DNA from 4 places in the Lelliottia sp. EB106-05-01-XG201 genome. Region 2 is predicted to be linked to each of the others. Evidence: predicted binding sites of a transcription regulator. Region 2 holds the regulator's gene; each other region holds the start of a gene.
The links. Region 2 encodes PurR, which represses purine synthesis genes. Its sites were predicted from a motif close to CANGCAAACGTTTGCNTG; they were not measured.
Positions count from the first base shown of each region.

Region 1 (5,206 bases), 1.4 Mb from region 2:
TTTCGGACGCGCGCCGGTCGCGATGTACGGTGCCGCAATATCTTCGTTGATGTCGAAAGAGAGCTTCACGTTCAGGCCCGGATCGCTGTCATTCGCTTTCGCTTCATGCTCCTGGTCCGCGCATTCCGGGTTGTCGCGCAGACGCTGCATCTGCCAGGTGGTCTCTGCCCACCACATACGAAGACGTGAGCGGCTTTCGCTGAAGACCGCATGACCATCGGCTTCAATAACAAAACGATCGCCGGTGACGGCTTTGCCAAGATAGTGCACGCAATCCGCCAGGCCATGTTTCGCCAGCAGCGCTTCGACCGCGTCGCGATCCGCCGCACGCACCTGAATCACCGCGCCCAGCTCTTCGTTGAACAGCGCGGCCAGACGATCTTCGCCCAGCGTGGCGATGTTCGCTTCCACGCCGCAGTGGCCGGTAAAGGCCATTTCCGCCAGCGTCACCAGCAGGCCGCCGTCTGAGCGGTCGTGATAGGCCAGCAGTTTGCGTTCGGCCACCAGCGCCTGAATGGCGTCGTAGAAGCCTTTCAGCTGCGCCACATCGCGCACGTCTGCCGGTTTGTCGCCCAGCTGACGATAAACCTGCGCCAGCGCGGTCGCGCCGAGGGCGTTGTGGCCTTTGCCGAGATCAATCAGCAGCAGGGCGTTATCCTCCGTGACCAGCTGCGGGGTGATGGTGTGACGCACATCTTCCACGCGGGCAAAGGCGGTGATGACCAGCGACAGCGGAGAGGTCATCTCGCGCTGCTCGCTGCCTTCCTGCCAGCGGGTTTTCATCGACATGGAGTCTTTGCCGACCGGAATGGTCAGACCCAGCGCCGGGCAGAGCTCTTCACCCACCGCTTTTACCGCTTCGTACAGGCCAGCGTCTTCGCCAGGGTGACCGGCTGCGGCCATCCAGTTCGCGGAGAGTTTGATGCGTTTGATGTCGCCAATCTGCGTCGCTGCGATGTTAGTCAGCGCTTCACCGACCGCCAGACGGGCAGAGGCGGCAAAGTCCAGAAGCGCCACCGGGGTACGTTCGCCCAGCGCCATCGCTTCGCCGTAGTAGCTGTCGAGACTCGCTGTAGTCACCGCGCAGTTCGCCACCGGGATCTGCCACGGGCCGACCATCTGATCGCGGGCCACCATACCGGTCACCGAGCGGTCGCCGATGGTCACGAGGAAGGTTTTTTCTGCGACGGCTGGCAGGTGCAGAACGCGATTCACCGCGTCAGCAATCGAGATACCGCGCACATCCAGCGCTTTGCCCGCGGCTTTGCGGGTTTCAACGTTGCGGGTCATCTTCGGCGTTTTGCCCAGCAGCACGTCGAGCGGCAGGTCAATCGGCTGATTGTCGAAATGCGGATCCTTCATGCTCAGGTGCAGCTCTTCCGTTGCTTCACCGATGACCGCGTAAGGTGCGCGCTCGCGACGACACAGTGCGTCAAACAGCGGCAGCTGATCCGGAGAGACCGCCAGCACGTAGCGCTCCTGGGATTCGTTACACCAGATTTCCAGCGGGCTCATGCCTGGCTCATCGCTCAGGATGTCGCGCAGGTTGAATTTGCCGCCGCGTCCGCCGTCGCTCACCAGCTCCGGCATGGCGTTAGACAGACCGCCCGCGCCGACGTCGTGGATAAACAGAATCGGGTTGGCGTCACCAAGCTGCCAGCAGCGGTCGATCACTTCCTGGCAGCGACGTTCCATTTCCGGGTTGTCGCGCTGCACGGAGGCGAAATCGAGATCCGCGTCAGACTGACCGGATGCCATTGAAGAAGCCGCCCCACCGCCCAGGCCGATGTTCATCGCCGGGCCGCCGAGGACGATCAGCTTCGCGCCGACGGTGATATCACCTTTCTGCACGTGATCGGCGCGGATATTACCGATCCCGCCCGCCAGCATGATCGGCTTGTGGTAGCCGCGCAGCTCTTCACCGTTGTGGCTGTCGACTTTCTCTTCATAGGTACGGAAGTAGCCGTTCAGGGCCGGGCGACCAAATTCGTTGTTAAACGCTGCGCCGCCCAGTGGACCTTCGGTCATGATGTCGAGCGCGGTGACGATACGCTCCGGCTTGCCAAAATCCTCTTCCCAAGGCTGTTCAAAGCCAGGAATACGCAGGTTGGAGACGGAGAAACCGACCAGGCCCGCTTTCGGTTTTGCGCCGCGTCCGGTTGCGCCTTCGTCACGGATTTCACCGCCGGAACCGGTCGCCGCACCCGGCCACGGGGAAATCGCCGTCGGGTGGTTGTGTGTTTCGACTTTCATCAGGATATGCGCTGGCTCCTGATGGAAGTCATAGCGCCCTGCTTCGCGGTCGGCGAAGAAGCGGCCTACCTCGGAACCCTCCATCACCGCCGCGTTGTCTTTATAGGCAGACAGCACGTGGTCAGGCGTTTGTTCCATGGTGTTTTTGATCATTTTGAACAGCGACTTCGGCTGTTCTTCGCCGTCGATAATCCAGGCGGCGTTGAAAATCTTATGGCGGCAGTGCTCGGAGTTGGCCTGCGCGAACATGTAGAGTTCGATGTCGTTCGGATTGCGGTTCAGCTTCACGAACGCATCCTGCAGGTAGTCAATCTCGTCGTCGGCCAGTGCCAGGCCGAGACGCAGGTTGGCATCAATCAGCGCCTGACGGCCTTCGCCCAGCAGATCCACGCTCTGTACCGGCGCAGGCTGATGGTGAGCGAAGAGCTGCTGTGCGTCATCCAGCGTCGCGAAAACGCTCTCCATCATGCGGTCGTGCAGCTCGTCGGCGACGGTCTGCCACTGTTCCGCGGTCAAGGTTGAGGCTTCAACGTAATACGCCACGCCGCGTTCCAGACGATTGATCTGGCTCAGGCCGCAGTTGTGAGCAATGTCAGTGGCTTTAGAAGACCAGGGGGAGATGGTGCCAGGGCGAGGCGTCGCAAGGACCAGTTTGCCGGTTGGCGTATGGCTGCTCAGGCTCGGGCCATACTTGAGCAGACGTTCAAGCTGCTCGCGCTGCTGCGCATTTAAGGGAGCATTCAGGTCAGCAAAATGGACATACTCAGCGTAAATATTGCTTACCGGAAGGTCGGCTGCCTGAAAACGTGCCAGCAGTTTGTTGATACGGAAGGCAGACAGTGCAGGCGAACCACGCAGAATTTCCATCATAAGTCTCTCGTCTTCGAAGCGCCTGAGGCGCTTACAGTGTGCGCAAGGGGAAAACGGGCGTCATTATAGAGAATCCTGAGCGCCGACGAAACCGTTTGCGTCGAAATAAAATCATCTCGCCTTTTTATCCATCGGTGTGACCTGTCTCTCTAATTTGTTGCCAACTGACGCAAGTTTGCGCAAAATGCCGCTCAATCAATGGCAAACCTTATAATCAACATGGCTACAGCACACTGAGGCAACGCACGGCGCAGAGAATTAACTAATTGAAAAAATTAAAGATTAATTATCTGCTCATCGGCATTGTGACATTGCTGCTGGCAGCGGCCCTCTGGCCTTCTATCCCCTGGTTCGGCAAAGCCGAAAACCGTATCGCCGCGATCCAATCGCGGGGGGAGCTGCGCGTCAGTACGATCAGCTCTCCGCTGACCTACAACAATGTGAACGGCAAAATCACTGGTCTCGATTACGAGCTGGCGCAGCAGTTTGCCGACTACCTCGGCGTGAAGCTCAAAATCACCGTTCGCCAGAATATCAGCCAGCTGTTTGACGACCTGGATAACGACGATGCCGATATGCTGGCCGCCGGGCTGGTCTATAACAGCGAGCGCAGCAAAAGCTATCAGCCAGGACCAACCTACTATTCCGTCTCGCAGCAGCTGGTCTATCGCGTCGGCAGTTTGCGCCCCCGCACTCTTGCCACTCTGACCGATCAGCAGCTCACCATCGCGCCCGGGCATGTGGTGATTGAGGATCTGCGCTCCCTCAAAGAGAAGAAATTCCCCGATCTCAGCTGGAAGGTCGACGAGAAGCTCGGCACCACGGCGCTGCTGGAACAGGTAAAAGATAAAAAGCTGGCGTACACCATCGCCGATTCGGTGGCGATCAGTCTGTTCCAGCGCGTGCACCCGGAGATTGCGGTGGCGCTGGATGTGACCGACGAACAGCCCGTCACCTGGTTTAGCCCTCTCGACGAGGATCAAACCCTCTCCGCCGCGATGCTCGATTTCTTCAATTCAATGAACGAAGACGGCACGCTCGCACGCCTTGAGGAGAAATATCTCGGCCACGGCGGAGATTTCGATTACGTCGATACCCGCAGCTTCCTGCGCGCGGTGGATAGCGTTCTGCCGGATCTCCAGCCGTTGTTTGAGAAATACGCCCAGGAGATCGACTGGCGTCTGCTGGCGGCGATTTCCTATCAGGAATCCCACTGGGACGCGCAGGCGACTTCCCCGACCGGCGTGCGCGGCCTGATGATGCTCACCAAGAATACTGCGCAAAGCCTCGGTCTGACGGACCGTACCGATGCGGAACAGAGCATCAGCGGCGGCGCGCGCTATCTGCAGGATATGATGGCGAAAGTGCCGGAGACGGTGCCGGAAGAGGAGCGGATCTGGTTTGCGCTGGCGGCGTACAACATGGGTTACGCGCACATGCTCGACGCGCGGGCGTTGACCGCCAAAACCAAAGGTAATCCTGACAGCTGGTCTGACGTTAAACAGCGTCTGCCGCTGCTCAGCCAAAAGCCCTGGTATAACAAACTCACATACGGCTATGCGCGCGGGCACGAGGCCTACGCGTATGTGGAAAATATCCGTAAGTACCAGATAAGCCTGGAAGGGTATCTGCTGGAGAAAGAGAAGGAAGTGATAGAGGCGAATCAGCTGGCGCAGAGCTATCCGGTGGTGTCACCGAATGAGCTTAATCACCCGACGACTTCAGTTCTGCCTTTTGTTGCTTTTTCTGCTGACGGCGCATTCGAAAGAAATCGCTTAATAGCTCCGAACAGTCTGGTGCAAGCACCCCGCCGATAATCTGCACCTGGTGGTTCATACCAGGGTGTCCTAGCACATCCATCAGTGACCCCGCCGCGCCGGTTTTTTCATCCCGCGCGCCGTACACCAGCGTGCCGATGCGGCTGTGAACCATCGCGCCGGAGCACATCACGCAGGGTTCGAGCGTGACGTACAGCGTGGTGTCGAGTAAACGATAATTCTGCAGTACCAGCCCGCCCTGACGCAGGGCCATGATTTCCGCATGCGCGGTCGGATCGTGGCGGCCAATCGGACGGTTCCACCCT
Region 1 is NZ_JBYTDV010000001.1:1,268,642-1,273,847, reverse strand. It holds gene purL (phosphoribosylformylglycinamidine synthase) at 1-3,123, opposite strand, end outside; partial or broken gene mltF (membrane-bound lytic murein transglycosylase MltF) at 3,375-4,940, shown strand; gene tadA (tRNA adenosine(34) deaminase TadA) at 4,828-5,206, opposite strand, start outside.
Region 1: purL (phosphoribosylformylglycinamidine synthase) is a predicted target of PurR. The motif match lies at 3,208-3,225, and genes of this name have one in related genera.

Region 2 (5,206 bases):
ATATCGTGCAGAATAAACGGCGAACCGGTCAGCCACGCAAAGAAGCTGGCGGAACAGGCGGCGTAGACCAGCACGTTGCCGCGATAGGCGCGGGAGCGCAGCAGGGAGAGGAAGGTGACGCGATTATCCGTCGTTTCAGCCGGTTTGGCTGGCGCCGGTTTCAGCGCGAAGGCCGGTAACATCAGCACCAGGGTGATGATAAACAGGGTGGCGAAGATTGCCTGCCAGTCAAAATGCACCAGGATCCAGCTGCCGAGCAGCGGGGCCAGGGCCGGAGAAAGACCGACCAGCGGCATGATGGTGGCAAAAATGCGGTTCACGCGTGAAGCGGGATAGTAGTCCGTGACCAGCGCCTGCCAGGTCACCGCCGCGGCACACACGCCGAATGCCTGGATAAAACGCAGTACCAGAAGCCAGGTCGCATCGCGCACCCAGAGCATGCCCAGACAGCCGACGGCAAAAATCGCCAGACCTAAGAGTAAAATCGGTTTACGACCGTAGCGGTCGGAGAGCGGCCCCCACAGCAGCTGCGCGAAGGCAAAACCGGCGAGGAACAGGCTCAGGCTGGCGCTGATGGCGGCGGCTGGGGTCTGTAAATCCGCCTGCATCGCGGCAAACGCGGGCAGGTACATGTCGGTGGCCAGGAAGCCCAGCACGCTTAAGCCGCCGAGCCAGACCAGGAATCCTTTGTTGGGTTGCATTGTTTTTATTTCCTAAAGAGGGCGGGTATTCACTGGCGCAGAGTGTAGGGAGTGCAAACTGCCTTGTGAAACGCTAATATTTGGTGGTTGCATTCAAAAATTTTGCAGGCAAAAAATGTGGTCTGAATATTCCTTAGAAGTGGTTGATGCGGTTGCGCGCAACGGCAGCTTTAGCGGCGCGGCCCAGGAACTGCACCGCGTTCCGTCTGCGGTAAGCTATACCGTGCGTCAGCTTGAAGAGTGGCTGGCGGTTCCGCTGTTTGAGCGCCGCCACCGCGACGTCGTCCTGACGCCTGCGGGCGTCTGGTTTTTGAAAGAAGGGCGATCTGTTATCAAAAAAATGATGATCACCCGCGAGCAGTGTCAGCAGATTGCCAACGGCTGGCGCGGCCATCTCGCCATTGCGGTGGATAACATCGTCAAACCGGAACGCACCCGCCAGATGGTGGTCGATTTTTACCGCCACTTCTCGGACGTGGAGCTGCGCGTGTCCCAGGAGGTGTTCAACGGCGTGTGGGATGCGCTCTCTGACGGCAGGGTGGAGATGGCGATCGGTGCCACGCAGGCGATCCCGGTGGGCGGACGTTATGCCTTTCGCGATATGGGAGCCCTGAGCTGGACCTGCGTCGTGGCGCGCGATCATCCCCTCGCCGCTATTGAAGGCCCGTTGAGCGATGACACGTTGCGCAACTGGCCGTCGCTGGTGCTGGAAGATACGTCCCGATCGCTGCCAAAACGCATCACCTGGCTGCTGGATAACCAGCGGCGGGTGGTGGCCCCTGACTGGGAAACCTCGGCGACCTGTCTTTCCGCAGGGCTGTGCGTCGGGATGGTGCCGGTGCATTTCGCGCGTCCGCGTATCGATCGCGGTGAGTGGGTGGCCTTAACGCTGGAAAACCCGTTCCCGGATGCGGCCTGTTGCCTGACCTGGCAGCAAAACGATATGTCACCGGCCCTGGCGTGGCTGCTGGAGTATCTGGGGGATAGCGAAACGCTGAACAGAGAGTGGCTGAAGGAGCCGGAATAACCGGCCCCTCAGAGGTGATTAACGGCGGTAGTCGCGGAACGGACCGTCGGCGACGGAGCGGCGCTCAATCAGGCGCGGGTGGACTTCAATCGACTGCGACTCTTCGCGTTTGCTGACGATGCGGTCCATCAGCATGTTGAAGGCCGTTTCACCCAGCGAGTCTTTCGGCTGGTGAATGGTCGTCAGCGCCGGGGTGAAGTAGCGGGCGTTGCGCACGTTATCGTACCCGATCACAGAAATGTCCTGCGGGACGCGCAAACCGAGTTCGTCGGCTGCGCAAAGCGCGCCCATCGCCATAATATCGCCGCCGATAAAGACCGCGGTCGGGCGATGTGACTGGGAGACAATCTGCTGCATCGCGCGATAGCCGGACTCCGGCTCGAAGTCGCCCTGCACGATCCAGTTTTCCGGCACCGTGATCAGCGCTTCTTCCATCGCTTTCATGAAACCAGCCAGACGGCCTGCGCCGGTGTTGCGCTCCAGCGGACCCGGGATCACGCCGATTTCGCGGTGGCCGCGTTCAATCAGGTAACGGCCCGCCATGTAGCCGCCTTCGAAGGCGTTGTCGTTCACGGAGTCGGTGAAATCGGCGCGGGTATCGCCCCAGTCCATCACCACCATCGGGATGTGACGGTACTCTTCCAGCATGGAGAGCACGGATTCCGGGTATTCAGAACACATCACCAGCAGGCCATCGACGCGCTTTTGCGCCATCATCGACAGGTAAGCGCGCTGCTTTTCCTGGCTGTTCCAGGCGTTGCCAAGGATCAGGGTGTAGCCCTTCTGGAAGCAGTTTTTCTCAACGGCTTCGATGATCTCCGCGAAATAGGCGGCTTCGCTGCTGGTCGCCAGCAGGCCGATCGATTTGGTGTGGTTCACTTTCAGGCTGCGCGCCACGGCACTCGGGGAGTAGTGCAGCTCTTTGATGGCAGCCCATACGGCGTTGCGCGTCTCTTCCGCAACAAAACGCGTTTTGTTAATTACATGTGATACGGTTGTAGTGGAAACGTTTGCGCGTTTCGCCACATCTTTAATTGTTGCCATTACATGTCACTCCAGACCATATCTTAAACTCCTGAAATACTTAAAGGTAAACGTTTGCCTTCTCTCACCCTTATCTCGCAATGTGAATTGCGATACGCCGGGAAAACGACTCAGAACGTCAGGAGGGGGTCAGTGGCCGGTACGCTTATAAATTTAGCGTGGAATTTTGTCTTATCTTGATGAAAAGGGGAAGAGCAAAAACGGTTATCAGTCTAAATCCAGGAAGATTTTTGGGGTAAACTGTGTAAAAATGAGCAAGCTCACTTTTCGTAAGGTGATTAAAAGGAGAAAAATTGATGAGTACCGATCTGAAGTTTTCGCTGACCACGACCGTTATTGTGCTGGCTTTGATTGTTGCAGCAGGTCTGACCGCAGCCCTGCACTGATTTAAGCGAGGGAGAGTTCTCTCCCTCGTCTCCTCTCCCTGATTGTTACCCATCCTGCAAAAATCTTTTGCTAATTTGTTAACTTCTCATTTTTTGTGATTGATGTCATGCTTTTGCCATCTTAGTCCCGTGTCGCGCGATGACGACGACACGGCATCCGGAGTTAACAATGAAAATCAATTTTCCCCTGCTGGCCCTGGCGATTGGCGCTTTTGGCATCGGCACCACCGAGTTTTCCCCGATGGGGCTGCTGCCCGTCATTGCTAAAGGCGTGGACGTCTCCATTCCAGCGGCGGGGATGCTCATCAGCGCCTATGCAATTGGTGTGATGATCGGTGCGCCGCTCATGACGCTATTGCTCTCCCATCGCGCCCGCCGCAATGCGCTGATCTTCCTGATGGCGATTTTTACCCTCGGCAACGTGCTGTCGGCGATTGCGCCGGATTACACGACGCTGCTGCTGTCGCGCATTCTGACCAGCCTGAACCATGGCGCGTTCTTTGGCTTAGGCTCAGTGGTGGCCGCGAGCGTGGTGCCAAAACATAAACAGGCGAGCGCGGTGGCGACGATGTTTATGGGCCTGACCATCGCCAACATTGGCGGCGTTCCGGCGGCGACCTGGCTCGGGGAAGTGATTGGCTGGCGAATGTCGTTCCTGGCGACCGCCGGGCTGGGCGTGGTGGCGATGATCGCGCTGTTCTTCTCCCTGCCGAAAGGCGAGGCGGGCGAGCGCCCGGACGTGCGCAAAGAGCTGTCGGTGCTGGTGCGCCCGCAGGTGCTGTCTGCCCTGTTAACGACGGTGCTCGGCGCAGGCGCGATGTTCACGCTCTACACCTATATCTCTCCCGTGCTGCATGACATTACCCACGCGACGCCGCTGTTTGTGACGGCGATGCTGGTCCTGATCGGCGTTGGCTTCTCACTCGGGAACTATCTCGGCGGCAAGCTGGCGGATCGCTCGGTTACCGGTACGCTGAAAGGCTTCTTAACCCTGCTGATTGTGATTATGCTCGCCATTCCCTGGCTGGCGCGTAACGAATTCGGGGCGGCCATTGCGATGGTGGTGTGGGGCGCGGCGACCTTTGCGGTGGTTCCGCCGTTGCAGATGCGCGTGATGCGTGTGGCACACGAAGCGCCGGGTCTGTCGTCGTCCGTGAATATCGGCGCGTTTAATCTCGGTAATGCGCTCGGCGCGGCAGCGGGTGGGGCGGTGATTTCGGGCGGGCTGGGATACAGCTTTGTCCCGGTGATGGGGGCGATTATTGCGGCTCTTGGTCTGCTGCTGGTTCTCACATCCGGTCGCAAACAGCCGGAACCGGCCAGCGTGACGGAATAAACCAAAAACGCAGAAGGGCAAAACCCTTCTGCGTGTCTCTTACGCGGCGAAGTTCTTCGCCACAAATTCCCAGTTAACCAGCGCCCAGAAGTGCTCAAGGTAGTTCGGGCGAGCGTTACGGTAATCGATATAGTAAGCGTGCTCCCACACATCGACGGTCATCAGCGGTTTCGCGCTGGTGGTCAGTGGGGTGCCTGCGTTAGAGGTGGAAACGATAGCCAGTTTGCCATCAGCCTCTTTCACCAGCCACGTCCAGCCAGAACCGAAGTTCTTGATTGCGGCGTCAGTAAACTTCGCTTTGAAATCTGCAAAGCTGCCAAACGCGGCATTGATCGCTGCAGCCAGTTCACCGGTCGGTTCGCCACCGGCGTTCGGGGCCAGGCAGTGCCAGTAGAACGTGTGGTTCCAGACCTGAGCCGCGTTGTTGAACACGCCACCTTCAGAGCTACGCACGATCTCTTCCAGCGTTTTGCCTTCAAACGCAGTGCCTTTCACCAGATTGTTCAGGTTAGTGACATAGGTCTGATGGTGTTTGCCGTAGTGATACTCCAGGGTTTCCGCGGAAATGTGCGGAGCCAGGGCGTCTTTTGCATACGGTAATGCAGGTAATTCGAACGACATTGCTTCTCTCCTTATTATAGTGTTGCACGCCAATAACCCTATTGAGTGCATGGATAGAGTAGCAAATTGAAAGGGTATGCAAAAGAGGAAC
Region 2 is NZ_JBYTDV010000001.1:2,641,600-2,646,805, reverse strand. It holds gene punC (purine nucleoside transporter PunC) at 1-701, opposite strand, end outside; gene punR (DNA-binding transcriptional activator PunR) at 817-1,728, shown strand; gene purR (HTH-type transcriptional repressor PurR) at 1,747-2,772, opposite strand; gene cydH (cytochrome bd-I oxidase subunit CydH) at 3,069-3,158, shown strand; gene AC3WS9_RS12445 (MFS transporter) at 3,328-4,494, shown strand; gene sodB (superoxide dismutase [Fe]) at 4,534-5,115, opposite strand.

Region 3 (5,206 bases), 1.8 Mb from region 2:
GACGGCCAGTTTCGACGAAAGCGCCCTGACCGGCGAATCGATTCCCGTTGAGCGCGAGACCGGCGAGAAAGTCCCCGCCGGGGCCACCAGCGTGGACCGTCTGGTGCAGCTCAAGGTGCTTTCCGAACCGGGCGACAGCGCCATTGACCGCATTCTGAAACTGATCGAAGAGGCCGAAGAGCGCCGCGCGCCCGTCGAGCGCTTTATCGATCGCTTCAGCCGCATCTACACGCCGGTAATTATGCTGATTGCCCTGCTGGTGGCGGTGGTTCCGCCGCTGCTGTTCAGCGCCCCGTGGGAGGCGTGGATCTATAAAGGGCTGACGCTGCTGCTGATCGGCTGTCCGTGTGCGCTGGTGATTTCAACGCCTGCGGCCATCACCTCGGGTCTGGCCGCCGCCGCACGACGCGGTGCGCTGATTAAAGGCGGTGCGGCGCTGGAACAGCTCAGCCAGGTTCAGCAGATCGCCTTCGATAAAACCGGCACGCTGACCGTCGGCAAACCGCAGGTCACGGGCATTTATCCTGCCGATGACGCCCTGCTGGCGCTGGCCGCCGCCGTCGAGCAGGGTTCGACTCACCCGCTGGCGCAGGCAATTGTGCGTGAAGCGCAGTCGCGCGGGCTGACGATTCCTGAGGCCAGCGCGCAGCGAGCGCTGATGGGCTCAGGCATCGAAGCGGAAGTTGAGGGCAGCAAGGTGCTGATTTGCGCTGCCGATAAATTCCCGGCCGAGGAGTTTAGCCCGCAAATCCGCGAGCTGGAGCAGGCCGGGCAGACGGTGGTGATCGTCGTTATCGACGGCGTGGCAAAAGGGGTGTTGGCCCTGCGCGATACCCTGCGTGAAGATGCCAAAGAGGCCGTGGCGGCGCTGCATCAGCTGGGGATTCAGGGCGTGATCCTGACCGGGGATAACCCGCGCGCGGCGGCAGCGATTGCCAATGAGCTGGGTCTGGAATTTAAGGCCGGGCTGTTACCAGCGGATAAAGTGCAGGCCGTGACGGGTCTGAACGCTCAGGCCCCGTTGGCGATGGTCGGCGACGGCATCAACGACGCTCCGGCAATGAAAGCCGCGACGATTGGGATTGCGATGGGCAGCGGGACCGACGTGGCGCTCGAAACCGCCGATGCGGCGCTGACGCACAACCGGTTAACCGGCCTCGCGCAGATGATCTCACTGGCACGTGCGACGCGAGCCAATATTCGTCAGAACATCACGATTGCGCTGGGACTGAAGGGGATTTTCCTGGTCACCACACTGCTGGGGATAACAGGTCTGTGGCTGGCGGTATTAGCGGATACGGGGGCGACGGTGCTGGTGACGGCGAACGCACTGCGGTTGTTGCGCCGGAGATGATAAACGCCGGGTGGCGGCTTCGCCTTACCCGGCCTACGTTTTCGTACCCTTGTATGCCGGGTTCACCCGGCAAACCACGACTACCCTTTGCGCACCAGATACCGATACGGAAGGGAGCCCGTCTCTTGCGCCACCAGCTCATGTTCCATAAAGGTACAAAAACCGGGGATATCGCGGGTGGTCGCAGGATCGTCAGCAATGATCAGCAGCGTCTCGCCGGTCTGCATGTTGCGCACGGTTTTGCGCACCATCATCACCGGCTCCGGGCACCGGAGGCCCTGCGCATCAAGGGTATGGTCGGGGCTGGAAAACAGGTCGGTCATCATCTTCTCGTTTACATCAAAAAAACGGCTGTAGTTTACGCCGCGTTTTCGGCAAAGCAAACAAGGTTAACGATTGCGCGAAAATTAGCCATTGCAATACGAACTGAAAGCAGTATCATGCGGCGGCTTTATTGGGTTCCCTCACCCCAAATATTAATCAAAAAGGTCACAATATGACGCAGTTCTCTCAAACGCAGCGCGTAAAAGCGTTGTTCTGGCTATCGCTATTCCATCTGCTGGTGATCACTTCCAGTAACTATCTGGTGCAGTTGCCGATCTCCATTTTTGGTTTCCATACCACCTGGGGCGCATTCAGCTTCCCGTTTATCTTCCTCGCGACCGATTTGACCGTGCGTATCTTTGGCGCGCCGTTGGCCCGACGCATTATCTTTGCGGTGATGCTGCCTGCGCTGTTCGTCTCGTACGTCATCTCTTCCCTGTTCTACATGGGAAGCTGGCAGGGCTTTGAGGCGCTGACGCACTTCAACCTGTTTGTCGCCCGTATCGCTGCCGCCAGCTTTATGGCCTACGCCCTGGGGCAGATCCTCGACGTTCACGTCTTTAACCGTCTGCGACAGAACCACCGCTGGTGGATGGCACCGACGGCGTCCACGCTGTTCGGCAACGTCAGCGACACGCTAGCCTTCTTCTTCATCGCCTTCTGGCGCAGCCCGGATGCCTTTATGGCCGCCCACTGGATGGAAATCGCGCTGGTGGACTACTGCTTCAAAGTGCTGATCAGCATTGTCTTCTTCCTGCCGATGTACGGCGTGCTGCTGAATATGCTGCTGAAAAGGCTGGCGGATAAATCTGAAATCTCGGCATTGCAGGCAGGTTAAAGGTTCGGTTTATCAGTTGTGATAAGATGGATGAATGAGCCGTTATGGCCGTTTATCGAAAGGAATAAGTTAATGCGCAATCTGGTTAAATATGTCGGGATTGGCCTGCTGGTAGTGGGTCTGGCGGCCTGTGATAACAGCGATACGAAGACCCCTGCTCAGGGCGCGTCCGCGGAAAGTAATGCCACCGGACAGCCGGTTAATCTGATGGATGGCAAACTCAGCTTCTCTCTGCCAGCGGATATGACCGATCAGAGCGGCAAGCTGGGCACCCAGGCGAACAACATGCACGTCTATTCCGATGCCACCGGGCAGAAAGCGGTCATCGTGATTGTCGGTGACGACACCAATGAAGATCTGGCGGTGCTGACCAAGCGTCTGGAAGATCAACAGCGTAGCCGCGATCCGCAGCTGCAGGTGGTAACCAACAAGTCCATCGAACTGAAAGGCCACACCCTGCAACAGCTGGACAGCATTATCTCTGCCAAAGGCCAGACCGCGTACTCTTCCGTGGTGCTCGGCAAAGTGGACGGCAAACTGCTGACCATGCAGATCACCCTGCCAGCTGACGATCAGCAGAAAGCGCAGACCGCCGCAGAAAACATCATCAATACCCTCGTGATTCAGTAATTTTCATCACGATTCAACGGCCTCCGTCGCTTGCGCCGGGGGCCGTTTTTTTAAGCGCCAGGTCAGCAGGAACGCAACGCCCACCAGCCCCGCCGCCGCCAGATAGATAACCGGAACGCCCGCGTAGGCCATCAACAGCCCGGCCAGTGGCCCGGTCACCCCCAGCGACATATCCATAAACACGGTATAAGTCGCCAGCGCCGAACCCTGATTCTGCTGCGGCACTGCTTTCACCGCCACCACGCCCAGCGCCGGGAAGACCAGCGAGAAACCCGCGCCCGCGAGGAATACGCCTATCTTCGCCACCCACGGCTCACCCGCAATGCCCGTCAGCAGCAGGCCGACAATCTCCACGCTAAAGCAGATCATCGCCACGTTCAGCCCGCCAAGGCGGTTGATACCGTTCGGGAACAGCAGGCGCGCGCCGACGAAGGCGCAGCTAAACAGCGTCAGGGCGAACGCTGCGCCGTCCCAGCCTTTAGCGTCATAAAACAGGGTGATGAAAGTGGCGATCACGCCAAAACCGGCGGACGCCAGGGCCAGCGCCATGCCGTAGGGCCAGACGCGCCCGAGCACCGCGCGAAACGGCAGCGGCTTGCCTTTGCTGGCTTTCACCTTCGGTCGTGGGAGCGCGAGTAAAATCGCGATCAGCGCGACGACCATAATAGTGATCGCCAGTCCGTGCAGCCCACCCCACGCATAGCACACCACACCCAGCGGCGCGCCGAGGGCCATCGCGCCGTAGGTAACAATCCCGTTCCACGAAATCACGCGCCCGATATGCGGCGTGCCGACCACGCCTACGCCCCATAGCGTCGAGCCGGTCCCCGCCAGACTTTGCCCGATACCTAAAATCACACGCCCCAGACACAGCAGTGCCAGGCTGAGCAGCGGCCAGCCGCTGGTGGTCGCCGCCAGAAGATAGCTCAGGCCACTGAGAAAACAGCCACACAACCCCACCACGACGATACTTTTCGGGCCAAACAGATCGGCATACCGCCCCGACTGCGGACGACTCAGCAGGGTGGCGAAATATTGCAGGCTGATCACCAGCCCCGCCCAGAAGGCGCTGAATCCCATCACGTCATGGACGTAACCGGGCAACACCGCGAGCGGCAGTCCAATGGTGAGATAGCTGGCGAAGTTAAACATCACAACAGAAACAATGCGCAGATTGAGGCGCAATCCGCTCAGTGCCGGTTCGGCGGCAGGGTCGGGCATGAGGTTCTACCTGGTATTTTGCAACAGTGTTTCACTATTACCACGTCATGCGGCGAAAAGCAGCAGCGACTTTCAGATTAACGGCGTCAAACGCAGCGGTCCTCACGCACTACACTTAACGGGCACACAACATAAGGAATCAGCATGACAACCCCCCAGCCCGACAAGACGGGCCTGCACATATTATTAAAACTCGCCTGTCTGGTGGTGATCCTCGCCGGTATTCACGCGGCGGCGGATATTATCGTTCAGCTGCTGCTGGCGCTCTTTTTCGCCATTGTTCTTAATCCGTTAGTCACCTGGTTTATCCGTCGCGGCGTGCGCCGCCCCGTCGCCATCACCATCGTGGTGCTGGTGATGCTGGTGGTCCTCACCGCCCTGTTCGGCGTGCTGGCGGCATCGCTAAGCGAATTCTCCACCCTGCTGCCGAAATACAATAAAGAGCTGACGCGCAAGATTGTCGATCTGCAGGAGATGCTGCCGTTCCTTAACCTGCATATCTCGCCTGAACGCATGCTCAAGCGCATGGATTCAGAGAAAGTGATGACCTTCGCCACCACGCTGATGACCGGACTTTCCGGCGCGATGGCCAGCATTTTGCTGCTGGTGATGACGGTAGTGTTTATGCTATTCGAGGTGCGCCACGTGCCGTACAAACTGCGCTTCGCCCTGAACAATCCGCAGATTCACATTGCTGGCCTGCACCGGGCGCTGAAGGGTGTTTCCCACTATCTGGCGCTGAAAACCTTACTCAGCCTCTGGACCGGGGCGATTATCTGGCTCGGGCTTTCGCTGATGGGCGTTCAGTTCGCGCTGATGTGGGGCGTACTGGCGTTTCT
Region 3 is NZ_JBYTDV010000001.1:4,428,246-4,433,451, forward strand. It holds gene zntA (Zn(II)/Cd(II)/Pb(II) translocating P-type ATPase ZntA) at 1-1,354, shown strand, start outside; gene tusA (sulfurtransferase TusA) at 1,435-1,677, opposite strand; gene AC3WS9_RS20760 (7-cyano-7-deazaguanine/7-aminomethyl-7-deazaguanine transporter) at 1,851-2,516, shown strand; gene AC3WS9_RS20765 (DcrB family lipoprotein) at 2,589-3,146, shown strand; gene AC3WS9_RS20770 (MFS transporter) at 3,153-4,367, opposite strand; gene AC3WS9_RS20775 (AI-2E family transporter) at 4,512-5,206, shown strand, end outside.
Region 3: tusA (sulfurtransferase TusA) is a predicted target of PurR. The motif match lies at 1,740-1,757, and genes of this name have one in related genera.

Region 4 (5,206 bases), 1.3 Mb from region 2:
GGTGCAGGCCAGGGTCGCGGATCAGATCTTTTTTGACGATGTTCGCCGTCACCACCAGATGGCCGACGTGCTCGGCAATCACCACCAGCGCGGCAGGCAGAATGGTGAAGATCGCAAACCACTCAAAGCGTGGCGTGTAGAAGGTTGGCAGCGCGAACCAGTGCGCCTGGGCAATCGGGGAGGTATCCACCACGCCCATTGCGAAGGAGAGCGCGTAGCCCGCCAGCACCCCAATCAGAATCGGGATAATCGCCAGGAAACCGCGGAACAGCACCGAACCGAATACGGTTACGCCCAGAGTCACCAGCGAAATAATGATGGTTTTGGATTCCGGGGATTGTCCGTCCGCTGGCAGCAGACCGGCCATGTTCGCCGCCACACCCGCCAGCTCGAGACCAATGACGGCAACGATTGCGCCCATCGCCGCAGGCGGGAACATCACGTCCAGCCAGCCGGTCCCGGCTTTCTTCACAATGAAAGCCACCAGGCAGAACAGCGCGCCGCACATGATAAACCCGCCCAGCGCCACTTCGTAGCCTAGCGGCAGCAGCAGCAGGACCGGGGAGATAAACGCAAAGCTGGAGCCCAGATACGCCGGGATTTTGCCTTTACAGATGAAAAGATACAGCAGCGTGCCGACGCCGTTGAACAGCAGTACGGTGGCCGGGTTGATGTGAAACAGGATGGGCACCAGTACGGTTGCGCCAAACATGGCAAACAAGTGCTGCAAACTAAGCGGGATCGTCTGCAAAAGCGGCGGTCTTTCACTCACCCCGATAGTACGGCGCGTCATAGTGTTTTCCTCTAAGTATTGTGAGTTGTTTGTGTTTTATTCAAAAAAAAGCCGACTATCAAAGTCGGCTTCTTTATCGTTATTCGATTATTTCGTACCAAAAATCTTGTCGCCGGCATCGCCGAGCCCCGGGATGATGTACCCGTGCTCGTTCAGCCCCTGGTCGATAGAGGCGGTATACAGCTCAACGTCCGGGTGCGCTTTTTCCAGCGCCGCGATACCTTCCGGTGCCGCAACCAGTACCAGCACCTTGATGCTGTTACAGCCGGCATTTTTCAGCAGGTCGATGGTGGCGATCATGGAGCCGCCGGTGGCGAGCATTGGGTCAACGACCAGCGCCATACGCTCGTCGATGTTAGACACCAGCTTCTGGAAATACGGGACGGGTTCGAGAGTTTCTTCGTTACGGTAGATACCGACTACGCTGATACGCGCGCTCGGTACGTGCTCCAGCACGCCTTCCATCATGCCCAGACCTGCGCGCAGGATTGGCACCACGGTAATTTTCTTACCTTTGATCTGCTCAACCTGAACCGGGCCGTTCCAGCCTTCGATGGTCACTTTTTCAGTTTCCAGGTCAGACGTCGCTTCGTAAGTCAGTAAGCTTCCAACTTCAGAGGCCAGTTCGCGAAAACGCTTCGTGCTGATGTCATGCTCACGCATCAGGCCCAGCTTGTGTTTAACGAGTGGGTGTTTCACTTCCACAATCTTCATTCTCATTCTCCTCTGAGGTGGCTACCGCAAAAAAAATCGCCGGATTATACCGCTTTTTTCCGGGTTCGCCATACCCATCTTGCTTGATGCCGATCAAGCAAAGTGGATTAGGGAGCGATAGTGAGTATAAAACAGGAAAAAAAAGAAGGGAGTTTTGCCGGGTGGCGCTGCGCTTACCCGGCTTACAGGGGGGAGAGCGCAGCGCCGCCGGGCGATTACAGGTCTGCGCCGTTAGTGGCGATCACCTTCTGATACCAGTCGAAAGATTTTTTCTTGCTGCGGTTCAGGGTGCCGTTACCTTCGTTGTCTTTATCAACAAAAATAAAGCCGTAACGTTTTTTCATTTCGCCGGTTCCGGCAGAGACCAGATCGATACAACCCCACGGGGTGTAACCCATCAGATCCACGCCATCTTCGACGACCGCTTTTTTCATTTCGCGGATATGAGCGTCGAGATAATCGATGCGGTACTGGTCATTGACCGTACCGTCACTCTCCTGCACGTCGATCGCTCCGAAGCCGTTCTCAACGATAAACAGCGGCAGCTGGTAGTGATCCCAGAACCAGTTCAGGGAGTAGCGCAGGCCCACCGGGTCAATCTGCCAGCCCCAGTCGGATTTCTGCACGTACGGGTTGGAAACGAGGCTTTTGCTCTCGTCATAATCAAGCTGCGGATTATCCGGCGTGGCTTTGGTGGCGAAGGACATGTAATAGCTGAAGCCGATGTAATCGACACAGCCCTGCTTCAGAGCTGCAATGTCCTCGTCGGTAATATCCAGCTCGAAACCGCGGCGCTCAAAGTAGTTCAGCAGATGCTGCGGATATTTTCCGCGCACGTGCACGTCGGTGAACCAGTAGCGACGGTGCATGGCGTTCATTGCCATCATGATGTCGTTTGGCGCGCAGCTCAGCGGATAGATTGGGCACATGGCAATCATGCAGCCGATTTGCAGGGACGGATTGATTTCACGTCCGGCTTTCACCGCCAGGGCGCTGGCCACCAGCTCATAGTGCGCGGCCTGGAACATCACCGGCTCGCGATCTTCACCCTCTTCGTATTTCAGGCCGGAGTTGGTGAAGGGTGCGAAATCTTCGTGGAAGTTGGCCTGGTTGTTGATCTCGTTGAAGGTCATCCAGTACTTCACTTTGTGCTGATAACGCTTAAAGCAGACGCTGGCGAAACGCACGAACATGTCGATCAGCTTACGGTTGCGCCAGCCGCCGTATTCGGTCACCAGATGGAAAGGCATCTCAAAGTGCGACAGGGTAATCACCGGCTCGATGCCGTGTTTCAGGCATTCATCGAACAGGTCGTCGTAGAATTTCAGACCGGCTTCGTTAGGCTCCAGCTCGTCGCCTTTCGGGAAAATGCGCGTCCAGGCAATGGAGGTGCGGAAACATTTAAAGCCCAGTTCGGCGAAAAGTTTGATGTCTTCTTTGTAGCGATGGTAAAAATCGATGGCTTCGTGGTTCGGGTAGTTTTTGCCCTGGATGACGCCCTGGGTGATTTCACGCGGTACGCCGTGCGCCCCGACCGTCATCACGTCCGCGACGCTTATCCCCTTACCGCCCTCTTTCCAGCCACCTTCCAGCTGATGCGCCGCCACCGCGCCGCCCCACAGAAAACCTTCTTTAAATCCTGGCATGCCTTTTCCCTCATTCTGCGTTATTTTCTGCAAAAACAATTACAGAAACCGGTTTCAGTCAAATCATGTGCAATGGCTTAGCCTGTTGCAAGCAGATTGCCGAAACCGGTTTCATTTTCGTGAACGGTATCAAGTTTGTCCTCGCCCAATGCAAAAATGTGTAAATTTTCAGCGACTTTTTTTGACCGCAGAATAGGCTCGCAAACGTTTGCCTGGACTGTTAGAATTGCGCCGATTTTTCTTACTATGCTATGCGTGGGGACTTAAGCCGTGACCAACAAAACTTCTCTCAGCTATAAAGATGCCGGTGTTGATATTGACGCAGGTAATGCGCTGGTTGACCGAATCAAAGGTGTGGTCAAAAAGACTCGCCGCCCTGAAGTGATGGGTGGTCTGGGTGGATTTGGCGCGCTGTGCGCACTGCCGCAAAAATATCGTGAGCCTGTTCTGGTTTCTGGCACTGACGGCGTGGGCACGAAGCTGCGTCTGGCGATGGATCTCAAACGCCACGACACCATCGGGATCGACCTGGTGGCCATGTGTGTGAACGACCTCGTGGTGCAGGGTGCTGAACCCCTCTTCTTCCTCGACTACTATGCGACCGGCAAACTGGACGTGGATACGGCCTCCAGCGTGATTACCGGTATCGCCGAAGGCTGTCTGCAGTCTGGCTGTGCGCTGGTCGGCGGCGAAACCGCAGAGATGCCGGGCATGTACCACGGTGAAGATTACGACGTCGCGGGCTTCTGCGTCGGCGTGGTAGAAAAATCAGAAATTATCGACGGCAGCAAAGTGGCCGATGGCGATGTCCTGATTGCCCTTGGCTCAAGCGGCCCACACTCGAACGGTTACTCCCTGGTGCGTAAGATCCTCGAAGTGAGCGGCTGCGACCCGGAAACCACCGAGCTCGAAGGCAAACCGCTGGCCGATCACCTGCTGGCACCGACCCGTATCTACGTGAAAAACATTCTTGAGCTGATCGAGAACGTTGACGTTCACGCCATTGCGCACCTGACCGGCGGCGGCTTCTGGGAAAATATCCCGCGCGTGCTGCCTGACAATACGCAGGCGGTGATCGACGAGTCCTCCTGGCAGTGGCCAGCCGTGTTCAACTGGCTGCAAACCGCGGGCAACGTCAGCCAGCACGAAATGTATCGCACCTTCAACTGCGGCGTCGGCATGCTGATTGCCCTGCCTGCCAGCGAAGCGGATAAAGCCGTTGAACTGATGAAGGCGAAAGGTGAAAACGCGTGGAAAATCGGTATCATCAAAGCTTCTGATTCCGAACAGCGCGTGGTCATTGAATGAAAAATATTGTGGTGCTCATTTCCGGTAACGGAAGCAATTTGCAGGCAATCATCGACGCCTGCAAACAGAAACAGATCAATGGCACCATTCGCGCAGTATTCAGCAACAAGGCCGATGCGTTCGGCCTTGAGCGTGCGCGGGATGCCCATATCCCGGCGCACGCGCTGGAAGCCTCACAGTTTGCCAGTCGTGAAGCCTTTGACCGGGAACTGGTGCATGAGATCGACGCCTATGCGCCGGATGTCGTGGTGCTGGCCGGGTATATGCGCATCTTAAGCCCGGTGTTTGTCTCTCACTATTCCGGCCGCCTGCTGAACATCCACCCTTCTCTTCTGCCGAAATATCCGGGCCTGCACACCCACCGTCAGGTGCTGGAAAATGGCGATGAGGAGCATGGTACCTCCGTGCATTTCGTCACCGACGAGCTGGACGGCGGGCCGGTGATTTTGCAGGCCAAAATTCCGGTGTTTGATGGCGACGACGAAGACGACATCACCGAGCGCGTCCAGACGCAGGAGCACGCCATTTATCCGTTAGTGGTGAGCTGGTTTGTCGACGGGCGTCTTGAGATGCGTGATAACGCCGCCTGGCTGGATGGCGTGAAGCTGCCCGCGCAGGGACATGCGGCGGACGAGTAGTCTGTTTTGCCCGGCGGCGCTGCGCTTGCACGGGCCTATGGTTTTTGTAGGTCGGGTAAGCGCAGCGCCACCCGACGCGCCTTTATCCCCCACCAACTCCCTAAATT
Region 4 is NZ_JBYTDV010000001.1:1,343,788-1,348,993, reverse strand. It holds gene uraA (uracil permease) at 1-793, opposite strand, end outside; gene upp (uracil phosphoribosyltransferase) at 881-1,507, opposite strand; gene AC3WS9_RS06285 (6-phospho-beta-glucosidase) at 1,723-3,153, opposite strand; gene purM (phosphoribosylformylglycinamidine cyclo-ligase) at 3,424-4,461, shown strand; gene purN (phosphoribosylglycinamide formyltransferase) at 4,458-5,099, shown strand.
Region 4: purM (phosphoribosylformylglycinamidine cyclo-ligase) is a predicted target of PurR. The motif match lies at 3,351-3,368, and genes of this name have one in related genera.